Regions from separate parts of the Pseudoalteromonas sp. Angola-4 genome, predicted to be linked through region 4. Evidence: predicted binding sites of a transcription regulator. Region 4 holds the regulator's gene; each other region holds the start of a gene.
The links. The regulator MetJ, encoded in region 4, represses methionine synthesis genes. The targets are predictions, from matches to a motif close to TAGACGTCTAGACGTCTA.

Region 1 (3,219 bases), on a different contig from region 4:
CCTGGGAACTCTAAAATAGCGTTCTCAAGGGCGCGTAGTGTTTCAACATCAAGGTCATTGGTTGGCTCATCCAGTAGTACTACGTTACCACCCGCTTTTAAAAGCTTAGCAAGGTGTAAACGATTACGCTCACCACCTGATAAGTCTTTTACAAACTTTTGCTGATCGTTACCTTTAAAGTTAAAGCGGCTAACGTATGCACGACTTGGGAACTCAAAGTTACCAATTTTTAGCACGTCTTGCCCGTCAGATATTTCTTGGAATACAGTTTTGCTTTCGTCCATATTGCCACGGAACTGATCAACCGTTGCAAGCTCTACAGTTTCACCTACGCTAATGCTGCCGCTATCAGGTTGCTCTTCGCCGCTTAGCATTTTAAATAGGGTTGATTTACCCGCGCCATTGGCACCGATAATGCCCACAATCGCGCCTTTTGGCATACTAAAGCTTAAATCGTCGATTAAAACGCGATCGCCAAAACTCTTACGTAAGTTATTAACTTCAAGCACTTGGTCACCTAAACGCGGGCCAGGTGGAATAAATAGCTCGTTGGTTTCGTTACGCTTTTGGTAATCAGACTGCTGTAGCTCGCTAAACTGCGCCATACGCGCTTTAGACTTAGCTTGACGACCTTTAGGGTTTGAACGAACCCACTCAAGCTCTTGAGCAATTGATTTTTGACGTGCTTTTTCAGATTTTTGCTCTTGTTGTAAGCGCGCATCTTTTTGCTCAAGCCAAGAAGAGTAGTTACCTTCCCACGGAATACCTTCACCACGGTCAAGCTCTAGTATCCAGCCAGCTACATTATCAAGGAAGTAACGGTCATGCGTTACCGCCACAACAGTGCCTTCGTAATCATGTAAGAAGCGCTCAAGCCAAGCAACCGACTCAGCATCTAAGTGGTTAGTAGGCTCATCGAGAATAAGCATATCTGGTTTTTCGAGTAATAAACGACAAATAGCAACACGGCGGCGCTCACCACCTGAAAGGTGCTCAATTTTAGCATCCCACTCAGGTAAACGAAGTGCATCAGCAGCGCGTTCTAAAACGTTATCGATGTTGTGACCATCGTGCGCTTGAATAATCGCTTCAAGCTCGCCTTGCTCTTTTGCTAGGGCGTCAAAGTCAGCGTCTTCCATTGCATACTCGTTGTACACTTCGTCAAGGCGATTAAGGGCATGTTTTACTTCGCCAACAGCTTCTTCAACAATTTCGCGAACTGTTTTGCTTTCGTCCAGTACTGGCTCTTGCGGTAAGTAACCAATTTTAGTACCAGGTTGAGGGCGAGCTTCACCTTCAAAGTCTTGGTCAACACCGGCCATAATGCGAAGTAATGTAGATTTACCAGCACCATTTAAACCTAGCACACCAATTTTAGCGCCAGGGAAAAAGTGCAACGAAATATCTTTTAAAATTGTGCGCTTAGGTGGCACAACTTTAGATACTCGACTCATCGAGAATATAAACTTATCAGGTAAAACCATGGAGGAAAGCCTTCAAATAATAATAAAAATTTCAATGTTGTATTGTAGTGGCTCACGGGTGAAACAGTCAACGAATGGCGGGTTTTAAAGCGCTAATGACTGCAGGTTGATAAAGTATAAAATCATGAATAAATTTCATTTAGACATCTATACATCTAGAGGTTGATATTTTTAGCATACTGTTCATAATGAGAGCGTATAAATTCTCGGTTTTTATGAGTAGGAGTAAAAAATATGCCAATTACAGTGAAAGACGAGCTACCGGCTATTGCCCGTTTACGTGAAGAAAACGTGTTTGTAATGCCAAAAAGTCGCGCAAAAACGCAAGAAATTCGTCCTATGCGTTTGGCTATTTTAAATTTAATGCCTAATAAAGTAGAAACCGAAGTGCAGTTTATTCGTTTGCTTGCCAATTCTCCTTTGCAAGTAAATGTAGAGTTATTGCGCCTAGATACGCACCGCAGCAGTAGCAATTCAGAAGAGCACCTAGATACCTTTTACCGTTATTTTTCAGAAGTGAAAGACAATAACTACGATGCGTTAATTGTTACCGGGGCGCCACTTGCACACCTTGAATACGACGATGTTGCGTACTGGGATGAGCTAAAAGTGATTATTGATTGGGCAGAGCAGCACGTTACCTCTACGCTGTTCTCGTGCTGGGCGGCGCATGCCGCGTTGTATCATCGTTACAATTTAAAACGCGATTTAAAAGAAGATAAACTTTGTGGTGTGTTTACTCACCAGTGTTACTTTGATCACGGGGCACTTACTCGTGGCTTTGACGATACCTTTTTAGTGCCGCACTCACGTTATGGCCACATAGATATAAATAAAATAAATGCCTGCGACGATATAGTCGTGCTGGCTGGCTCTGAAAAAGTAGGCGCTTACTTAATGAAAAATAAGTCGGGCAGCCAAGTGTTTATAACCGGCCACCCAGAATACGATGCCGACACACTAAAAGCAGAGTATGAGCGCGATTTACAAAAAAGTCCTGATGCGCCAAAACCCGAAAACTATTTTCCAGATAACGATGCAAGCAAAAAGCCGTCAAAAACGTGGCAAAGCCATGCCTTTTTGCTGTTTTCGAACTGGTTAAATTACTACGTGTACCAAACGACCCCCTATGATATTAATTTAGTTAGCCAAGATGTGAGGACTAACAACTATGCCGAATAACGTGCAAAACAATAATAAACACAGCGAATTAAGCGCTGCATTAAAAGAGCGTATTTTAATTTTAGATGGCGCCATGGGTACCATGATCCAAACTCACAAGCTTGAAGAAGAAGACTACCGAGGCGAGCGCTTTAAAGACTGGCACGTACTAATTAAAGGCAATAACGATTTATTAAGCCTTACAAAACCTGAGTTAATTGCCGATATACACCGCAGCTTTTTAGCCGCCGGTGCAGACATTATTGAAACCAATACCTTTAACTCAACCACCATTTCGATGGAAGATTACGACATGGCAAGCATAAGCTGTGAAGTAAACCTAGAGTCGGCAAAACTCGCACGCGCAATATGTGACGAGTTCACCGCTAAAAACCCAGAAAAACCGCGCTATGTAGCCGGTGTGTTAGGGCCAACCTCTAAAACCTGCTCAATTTCGCCAGATGTAAATGACCCAGGCTATCGCAATATTACCTTTGATAAGCTGGTTACTGCGTATGTTGAGTCTACCCTTGCATTAATGGAAGGCGGCGCCGATTTAATACTTATCGAAACT
Region 2 (3,219 bases), on a different contig from region 4:
GCTTGTAACTTACTTTTAATGCCTAGGCTTGCCAGTAATTTGGCCTGCTTTAAGGCTTTGTCTTTATTGCTAGGTGCAAAGAGTGCTTTGCCATTAAAAAACTGAGTTACTTTATCTTCAGACGTTTTTAGCTTACTTGCTAAATTTACGCAGGCCGTTTTAGCCTCAGTGCCCTCGGCGAGCCCTACAAACATAACGCGAAAATTATTGGCCATTTACTTATCCCTTAAGCTTTTATTATGCAAAGAGTATATACCTAAAACCGTACGAAATTCGAGGGCTAGCTAATACCAATTTAATTCAAAACACGATTAGTTTAGCGTATTAAATAGCGCACTGACTGCGTTAAAATTATTTATATAAAATAACTGTACGCCGTAAATTCCTTTGTTATTGCACTATTTACTGGGTGCTATGATAAATAACTAAATTAATGCAATTGATATAAAGCGCATAATTAGCCTTTGCTTTAGATATAAAAACGGCCCTTAAAAGGGCCGTTTATTATTTAATGCATTTTGGCTTAAAGGCCTGCAGCTGCGCGAAGTGCGTCTGCTTTATCTGTACGTTCCCATGGGAATTCGTCACGACCAAAGTGACCGTATGCCGCTGTTGGTTGGTAAATTGGGCGCTCTAAATCAAGCATTTGAATTAAGCCGTAAGGGCGTAGGTCAAAGTGCTCACGAATAAGCTCAATTAAACGACCTTCTTCAAGCTTGCTTGTACCAAAGGTTTCAACGCTGATAGAGGTAGGCTCTGCTACACCAATTGCGTAAGATACTTGTAGCTCACACTTATCAGCAAGGCCTGCAGCCACTACGTTTTTAGCTACGTAACGTGCGGCGTATGCAGCTGAGCGGTCAACTTTTGATGGATCTTTACCTGAGAAAGCACCACCACCGTGACGTGCCATACCACCGTATGTATCTACGATGATTTTACGACCTGTTAAACCACAGTCGCCCATAGGTCCGCCAATTACAAAACGACCCGTTGGGTTAATGAAAAATTTAGTCGCGCTAGTAATAAGCTCGGCAGGAAGTACCGGCTTAATGATGGTTTCCATCACGGCTTCTACTAAGTCATTTTGCGAAATTTCTTCAGCGTGCTGAGTAGAAAGTACAACTGCATCAATACCTACTGGCTTGCCGTTTTCGTATGCAAAAGTTACTTGAGATTTTGCATCTGGACGTAACCAGTTAAGCTCGCCGCTTTTACGTACTTGCGCTTGGCGCTGTACTAAACGGTGTGAGTAAGTAATTGGCGCAGGCATTAGTACTTCTGTTTCGTTACATGCATAACCAAACATTAAGCCTTGGTCGCCAGCACCTTGTTCTTCTGGGCTAGTACGGTCAACACCTTGGTTAATATCAGGAGACTGCTTACCAATAGTGTTTAAAATTGCACACGAGTCTGCATCGAAACCCATGTCTGAATGCGTGTAGCCAATTTCACGTACTGTTTTACGTGTAATTTCTTCAATATCAACCCATGCGCTAGTGGTAATTTCACCACCAACCATAACCATACCGGTTTTTACGTAAGTTTCGCACGCAACACGGGCATGAGAGTCTTGCTCTAGGATAGCATCAAGTACCGCATCAGAGATTTGATCGGCGATTTTATCCGGATGACCTTCAGAAACAGATTCAGAAGTAAATAAATGTTTTGCCATTGTATTTCTGCTCACAAATATTGCGCTTCACAAACGTCGGTATTAGCGCTAAAAAATTAAGGGGCGTATTTTATCTAAAACAAAACACCTTGCATAGTGTTTTTACGCCTAGACGTCTAAATAAAATGAGTAATAACTTTTTGGTCTTAAAAAATATTCATAATAGCCCATTTTTATGGGGTTTTTAATTGCACACTGCACCCACATTAAGTAAGAATGGTTGCTATAACAGCTCTTAAGTTACTTAAGGGTATTAACGAACACATAAGTACCCGCGCAAATACACATAAAGGTAGGAGAATTCATGCCATCTCGCAAAGAACTTGCAAATGCTATTCGCGTCTTGTCAATGGACGCAGTACAAAAGGCCAAATCTGGCCACCCTGGAGCCCCTATGGGCATGGCCGATATCGCAGAAGTATTATGGCGCGATTATCTAAAGCATAATCCAACTAATCCAGAGTGGGCTGACCGTGACAGATTTATTCTTTCAAATGGCCACGGTTCAATGCTTATCTATTCTCTATTGCACCTAACTGGTTACGACTTACCACTTGATGAAATTAAAAACTTCCGTCAAATGCATTCTAAAACGCCAGGCCACCCTGAGTACGGTTATGCACCGGGAATTGAAACTACTACGGGTCCACTAGGTCAGGGGATCACAAACGCGGTAGGTATGGCGATTGCTGAAAAAGCGCTTGCTGCACAATTTAACCGTGAAGGCCACGACATTGTTGATCACTACACATATGCATTTATGGGTGACGGTTGTTTAATGGAAGGTATTTCTCATGAAGCATGTTCACTTGCTGGCACATTAGGCCTTGGCAAGTTAGTGGCTTTTTGGGATGACAACGGTATTTCAATCGATGGTGAAGTTGAAGGTTGGTTTAGCGACGATACACCAGCACGCTTTAAAGCGTACGGCTGGCATGTAATAAGTGACGTTGATGGCCACGACAGCGATGCTGTTAGTGCTGCAATAGCAGAGGCTCAAAGTGTTACCGACAAACCATCACTAATTTGTTGTAAAACAGTGATTGGTTACGGTTCACCTAACAAATCTGGTAGCCACGATTGTCACGGCGCGCCATTAGGTGATGACGAAATTACAGCGTCTCGCGAATTTTTAGGCTGGTCTGGTGGTGCATTTGAAATCCCTGATGATATTTACGCACAGTGGGATAGCAAAGAAAAAGGTCAACAGCTTGAATCTAGCTGGGACGAAAAATTTGCAGCATACGCAAAAGCATACCCAGAGCTTGCAGCTGAATATAAGCGCCGTATTAACAACGAACTTCCAGGCGATTGGGCTGAAAAATCTCAAGCATACATAGAGCAACTACAAGCAAACCCTGCAAATCCTGCATCTCGTAAAGCGTCGCAAAATGCATTAAATGCATTTGGCCCGTTATTACCAGAATTCATGGGTGGCTCAGCCGATTTAGCTGGCTCAAACTTAACAATTTGGGATGGCTCTAAAGGGCTAACTGCAGACGATGCAAGCGGTAACTACGTTTACTACGGTGTACGTGAGTTTG
Region 3 (3,219 bases), on a different contig from region 4:
AGTAATTGATCGCTTACAAGCGCATACCATGTGGCAGCGTTATCTTTATGAATACGCCCTTGGAATGACAGCATTTCTTTATCTATTTGATAACCAAAGCTGCCAGCAAGCGGATAAAGCGCTTTTTGTATGTCTTTGTAACTCGTACTTTGCGAGCCACCTTGAGCAAGCATAGCGGCTGTGAGCGCAGCAACCCCTTTTTTACCTTGCGGGTCTGCAGCAGCCCCTGTATTGAATAGAAAGTTTACATCAATCAGCGGTGAGCTATTCGTTTTATCAAGCACTTTAAATACGGGTGCCTCTGGCGCTTTATCACGCTTAGCGACTAATGCGTTTAAGCTTGTTTCTTGTTCAAAGCCTGGCGCTTTATCAAGTGCCGACATAGTTACGGTAGTACGCGCGTCATCTACAAAATATTTATTAGCCACAGCTTTAATGTCTTGGGCTGTGATGTTGTCGGCCGATTTATAAAGCTGGTTAATAACCTCTGGGTCGCGCTCAAAATGCATGTAACTTGCAAGGGTTGATGCAATCGCTTGCGATGAGTCTAAGCCGTTAATAAAGCTGTATTTAAGGTTAGACTTTAAATCACTTAGTTTTTGCTCATCAACAAGTTCGGTACGTGCTTTTGCATAAGTGCGGTTAATAGCATCGCGTGCTTTTGCTAAATCATCTTCGTTTTCTACTTTTACAAACACATGCAGTAAGCCAGGATCTTTTGTCTCTGGATTGTAGGTAAACATTTGACTCGCTATTTGTTTATCAACGACTAGCTCTTGGTATAAATCGGAGTTATTAGAAAAATAAAGCTGTGAGATTAAATCAAGTGCGGCTCTGTCCTTTTTAGCAGGCTCCCATGCAGCCCCCTTGTAAGATACAAGCAACCAATGACCAGGCAAACCTTCGTTTTTCTCATGTACATATTTAGGCACTTGTTGTGCAGGCTCGGCTTTTATATCAGCAACGTAATCGCCTTTTTTCCAGCCACCCCAATGTTTTTTAACCATAGCCATTGTAGCTTGTGGGTCAACATCGCCCACAATCACTAGCGATACATATTCAGGCTTATAAAACTTATCAAAAAATTCTTTACCGTAAGCCATTTGATCTGGCATGGCTTCTATATCTTCAAAAAAGCCCATGGTGGTATGTTTATAAGTGTGCGTATCAAACGCTTCTTCGCGTACTGCGCTCAATAACTTACGAATTGGGCTGGCGTTATTTTTTAAATATTCCCCTTTAACCGTTAGCGCTTCGGTTCTAAATTGCTCTTCGGTGTAGGTTAAGTTTTGAAAAATATCGGCTTCAATTTCAAGTACTTTATCAAGGTGCTGCTTTGAAAAGTTTAAATGGTAGTTTGTGTAATCGTTAGTGGTGTAAGCACGGTTATCGACCCCTGCATTTTTAAATATGGCAGTGTATTCCTCTTGCGGAAATTTTTTAGAGCCTTTAAACATCATGTGCTCAAAAAAGTGAGCAAAACCGGTTTTACCTGCTTTTACTTCATTACGTGAGCCAACCGATACCGGAATTTGCAGCGAGACGACATCGGGGTAATCGGTTTTAACAACCATTACACGTAAGCCGTTATCAAGCTCTTCGATTAAGTACTCTTGCGAAAATACACGTTCGTCAGCTTTTGTTGTTTGCTGTTGTTGTGCCGTTTGGGTGTTTTCGCTTTGCTGTGTTGCGCAGCCTGTTAGTGCCAGCGATACCGCTAAGCTTGTTGCTAGTAATTTAAATTTCATTGTTGTCCCTTTTTAAATTGAGCAAATTTGTTATTAGGTTTAATGCTAACTCGCTTAGATTATGCCCCAAAGCCACTAAATATAAGAGCCCATCGGCTATTTATAATGTAAACAACTGTGTCAATTCCCTATTTTAAAAACATTTAAGTATGAAAAAAACTCAAGTTGATTGAAAAACTTTCATTAAATAAATCTATCTAGACGTCTAAATGGCTGTTATATTGAATTACATACATTGGACTAAGCTGGAATGAGGATTATGGCTTTATCACTACAAGAAAAAATAGAAGACACCAATCAAGGTGTTTATCTTATTGGTACTACTCCACCTAAAATTGGTACTGATAAAGCGCAACTAAAAATCATTGCAGAAAAACTACTTGCTCGCTTACACGAAATTGAATACGACGGCGTGATAATTTACGACATTCAAGATGAAAGTAGCCGTACAGATAAAGCACGCCCATTTCCGTTTAAACAAACTGTAGACCCACGTGAATACAGCCACTTACTACGTAATTTATCTGCTCCAGATGTCATTACTTACAAAAGTGTGGCACAACGTGGTGTAGAGGAATTTAAAGGCTGGTTGGATGAAACTAAAAACGACTACGATTTAAAAAATGTCGTTTTAGTGGGTAGCCCCTCATCGGTAGGTGATATAAAACTAAGCTTGCCCGATGCCTATAAAACGCTTGCAGAGCAAAGTGATGACTTCTTTTTAGGGGGCGTCACCATTGCTGAGCGACATTCAAGTAAGCGAAATGAGCACGAACGCCTTATAGAAAAAACAGCACAAGGTTGTCAGTTTTTTATATCGCAAGCGGTTTACGACGCGCAAGCAACTATAGAGCTAATAACAAGTTATGCGCGTACCTGTAAAGCACAAGGTATTACACCAAAACGGATTATTTTAACGTTTACGCCATGCGGTGGCGATAAAACCTTAGAGTTTATGCAATGGTTGGGTATCTCAGTGCCAGAGGCCACTAAATGGCGCATGCTTGATGCAGACAATACCTTAAGTGAATCTGTACGTATTTGCCGAGAAAATCTCGACCTAATACTCAAAAGCTGTGCGCACCTAGATGTGCCACTGGGCTTAAATATTGAAAGCTTAACAAACCGTAAAGAAGAAATTGACGCATCAATAAACTTATACCGTTTATTAAAAGCCATTATGGAATTAAACCTAGCCGAAAAACAAATCGCTTAAAAGTTAAATTTGAGCCTGCCCATTATTTTTAAGTGAACTAGTATGCACTACTTATGTTCATGATTGTTGTTTTTTAGGGTAGTTCTGAGTATTCTTGTATGCCAATTAGGTAATTACTATTAATAAAAGGAATTTAAAATGCCATTAAATGCACAGGTGAAATCAGAAGTAATTAAAAACATTATAAAATATGAGAAAAAAATTAATCACTTTTATCTAGACTCTCAGGGCTATGTAACCATAGGCGTAGGTCAT
Region 4 (3,219 bases):
ATCGCCCACACCCGCCTCTAAACGTGCTTGAGCTTCCATACCTGCGTGAGTCATGGTCGCAGGATGACAAATTAAACTCTCAACCCCACCTAACGATTCTGCTAAGCTAAATTCTTTAAGGCTTGTTAAAAACGCCGCAGCATCATTCACATCGCCTTTAATATCAAAACTAACCATACCACCAAACCCAAGCTGTTGGGCTTTAGCAAGCGCATGTTGAGGATGCGATTCAAGGCCTGGGTAGTAAACTTGGCTAACATACTCAGAGCTTTCTAGGTATTTAGCAATTGCCAGGGCATTTTCTTGGTGCTGTTTTAAACGCACATTTAAAGTACGTAAACCACGTAACGTTAAATAGCTATCAAATGGTGCGCCGGTAATACCAATGTTATTGGCCCACCAAGCAAGCTCATCACCAAGCTCTTGTGTTGCAGCAACAACTGCACCGCCTACAACATCAGAATGGCCGTTTATATATTTAGTGGTTGAGTGCACAACAATATCTACGCCAAACTTAATTGGGTTTTGTAATGCCGGTGATAAAAAGGTGTTATCGGCGGCCACTAATGCACCGCACTGTTTTGCTATATCCGTCACGGCTTTAATATCCGTTAGGCGCAGCACAGGGTTACTTGGTGTTTCTATCCAAATTAATTTAGGTTTAATGGTTAAAATTTGTTCTAGGCTTTCTGGTTTAGTTAAATCAAGCACTTTAAGTTTAAGCAAGCCGCGCTTTTCTAACGACGTAAATAAACGGTAGCTGCCGCCATAACAATCGTGAGGAATAACCAATGTATCATCGTTATTTAATAACTGTGTGGCTAAGTGCACTGCTGCCATGCCCGTAGCAGTAATAATTCCGCGTGCGCCACCTTCAAGTTCTGCTAGAGTGTCAGCTAAAATATCGCGATTAGGATTACCACTGCGTCCATAGTCGTATGCGCGCTTAGTATCAAAATCGGCAAACGAATAAGTCGTCGATAAATAAATTGGCGGTACAACGGCGCCATGATGTTTATCGGCATCAACCCCATTTCGAACAGCAATGGTTGCTTTGTTTTTTTCGCTCATATTCGTCACCTGATTAATTTGGATGTTTAGACGTCTAAAAGAGTAAGTTATCCATTATAATAAGTCAAAGCTTTTAAAGCTCTAGATGGCTAAAAATAACAGACGCGTAAAACTTCAAGAAAGCTGTATTTACTATTACAGCCAGCTTATTAAGATAGATTGCTATCTATTATTTGACTATCTTTTTTAAAACGATAGAATTTCACGCATATTTACACGCTTTTTACGCCGTGTGAGAAATTAATAATCTGAGGCATCGATACATCTTATGGCTAAATGGAATGGTGAGTATATTCACCCATACGCAGAACACGGGAAAAAATCAGAGCAAGTTAAAAAGATCACCGTTTCGATCCCGCTAAATGTATTAAAAGTATTAACTGATGAGCGTACACGTCGTCAAATAAACAACCTGCGTCATGCAACAAATAGCGAGTTACTATGCGAAGCGTTTTTGCATGCCTTTACAGGCCAGCCATTACCTAATGATGATGACCTACGTAAAGATAACGCAGAAAAAGTACCTGAAGAAGTTAAAAAAATAATGCAAGAAATGGGTTTAGAAGTGCCTATTTTAGACGAAGAATAAAACGTCTTTTTAAACAAAAAAACCTCAGCATGCTGAGGTTTTTTTGTTTAAGCGCTATATATTACGCCATATAATTTTCCGGTAAGTCAATTTGTGCTACGCCCGATTCAACAGCAGCAATAGCAACCGCCTTGGCTATACGTGGTAATAAACGCGGGTCCATCGGTTTAGGAATAATGTAATCTGCACCAAATTCGAGCTTTTCTACACCCGCTGCTTTTAATACTTGCTCAGGCACTGGCTCTTTAGCAATACTACGAATAGCTTCAACAGCGGCTATTTTCATTTCATCGTTAATTGCGCTTGCACGTACATCAAGTGCACCACGGAAAATAAACGGGAAACATAAAACATTATTAACTTGGTTAGGGAAATCAGAACGCCCCGTTGCCATAATTAAGTCTTTACGAGCACTGTGCGCAAGCTCAGGTGCAATTTCAGGATCTGGGTTTGAACATGCAAACACCACTGGCTTATCGGCCATTAGTTTTAGATCTTCAGGTGCAAGTAAGTTAGGACCCGATACACCTACAAACACATCAGCATCAGCAATTACATCTTGTAGAGTACGTTTATCTGTATTGTTAGCAAAAAGCTGTTTGTATTCGTTTAAGTCATCGCGGCGAGTATGAATAACCCCTTTGCGGTCTAGCATATAAATATGTTCGCGCAGTGCACCACACTTAATTAACAGCTCCATACAAGCAACCGCTGCAGCGCCAGCACCTAAACATACAATAATGGCATCTTCTATTGATTTGCCCTGCACTTCTAAGGCGTTAAGCATACCTGCTGCAGTTACAATAGCGGTACCGTGTTGGTCATCATGAAAAACCGGAATACTGCAACGCTCAATAAGTGCTTTTTCAATTTCAAAACACTCTGGCGCTTTAATATCTTCTAAGTTAATGCCACCAAACGTATCGGCAATATTAGCCACTGTATTTATAAAGTCTTCGGTGGTGCGATGCTTAACTTCAATATCAATAGAATCTAGGCCAGCAAAACGTTTAAATAAAAGCGCTTTACCTTCCATAACAGGTTTAGAGGCTAATGGCCCTAAATTACCCAAACCTAAAATTGCCGTACCATTACTGATCACCGCAACCATATTACCTTTACCGGTATATTTATATGCATTGGCTGGGTCTGCTGCAATTTCGCGCACAGGCTCTGCAACACCAGGGCTGTATGCTAATGCTAAATCTTGCACCGTTTCGGCTGGTTTTGTTAGCTCAATGCTGATTTTGCCTGGAACGGGGTGAGAGTGGTAGTGTAATGCTTGTTCACGAAAATCTGACATAACGCGATGGTATCCTGCAATTTAAGTTAAGTGAGAGGGAGTATGGGGCTAAGATACTCTTATTATTTTTAAATTCCAAGCAATATCAGGTCTATCCTGTTATATGCTATATCCGTTAATTTTAAGTGATTTATCAGCAACTTCGCTAAAAGTTATCAATATTAAACAAATAAAAATTCATTCAAAAAGTGCTTTTTGAGGTTCATTTTGCCCTGCCAGTATTTTTGTAAAATAGCAGAATATTAAAATAGTAAAA

Region 1: metA (homoserine O-acetyltransferase MetA) is a predicted target of MetJ. The motif match lies at 1,625-1,642, and genes of this name have one in related genera.
Region 2: metK (methionine adenosyltransferase) is a predicted target of MetJ. The motif match lies at 1,777-1,794, and genes of this name have one in related genera.
Region 3: PSH48_RS11545 (methylenetetrahydrofolate reductase) is a predicted target of MetJ. The motif match lies at 1,947-1,964, and genes of this name have one in related genera.

The regions. Positions count from the first base shown of each region.
Region 1 covers NZ_JAQREK010000001.1:133,730-136,948, forward strand. Annotated here, with positions in the region: gene ettA (energy-dependent translational throttle protein EttA) at 1-1,484, opposite strand, end outside; gene metA (homoserine O-acetyltransferase MetA) at 1,719-2,666, shown strand; gene PSH48_RS00645 (homocysteine S-methyltransferase family protein) at 2,656-3,219, shown strand, end outside.
Region 2 covers NZ_JAQREK010000008.1:121,344-124,562, reverse strand. Annotated here, with positions in the region: gene PSH48_RS11390 (hypothetical protein) at 1-215, opposite strand, end outside; gene metK (methionine adenosyltransferase) at 524-1,675, opposite strand; gene tkt (transketolase) at 1,980-3,219, shown strand, end outside.
Region 3 covers NZ_JAQREK010000008.1:161,147-164,365, forward strand. Annotated here, with positions in the region: gene PSH48_RS11540 (M16 family metallopeptidase) at 1-1,748, opposite strand, end outside; gene PSH48_RS11545 (methylenetetrahydrofolate reductase) at 2,008-2,964, shown strand; gene PSH48_RS11550 (hypothetical protein) at 3,103-3,219, shown strand, end outside.
Region 4 covers NZ_JAQREK010000007.1:113,555-116,773, forward strand. Annotated here, with positions in the region: gene metB (cystathionine gamma-synthase) at 1-1,071, opposite strand, end outside; gene metJ (met regulon transcriptional regulator MetJ) at 1,340-1,660, shown strand; gene PSH48_RS10565 (malic enzyme-like NAD(P)-binding protein) at 1,722-2,963, opposite strand.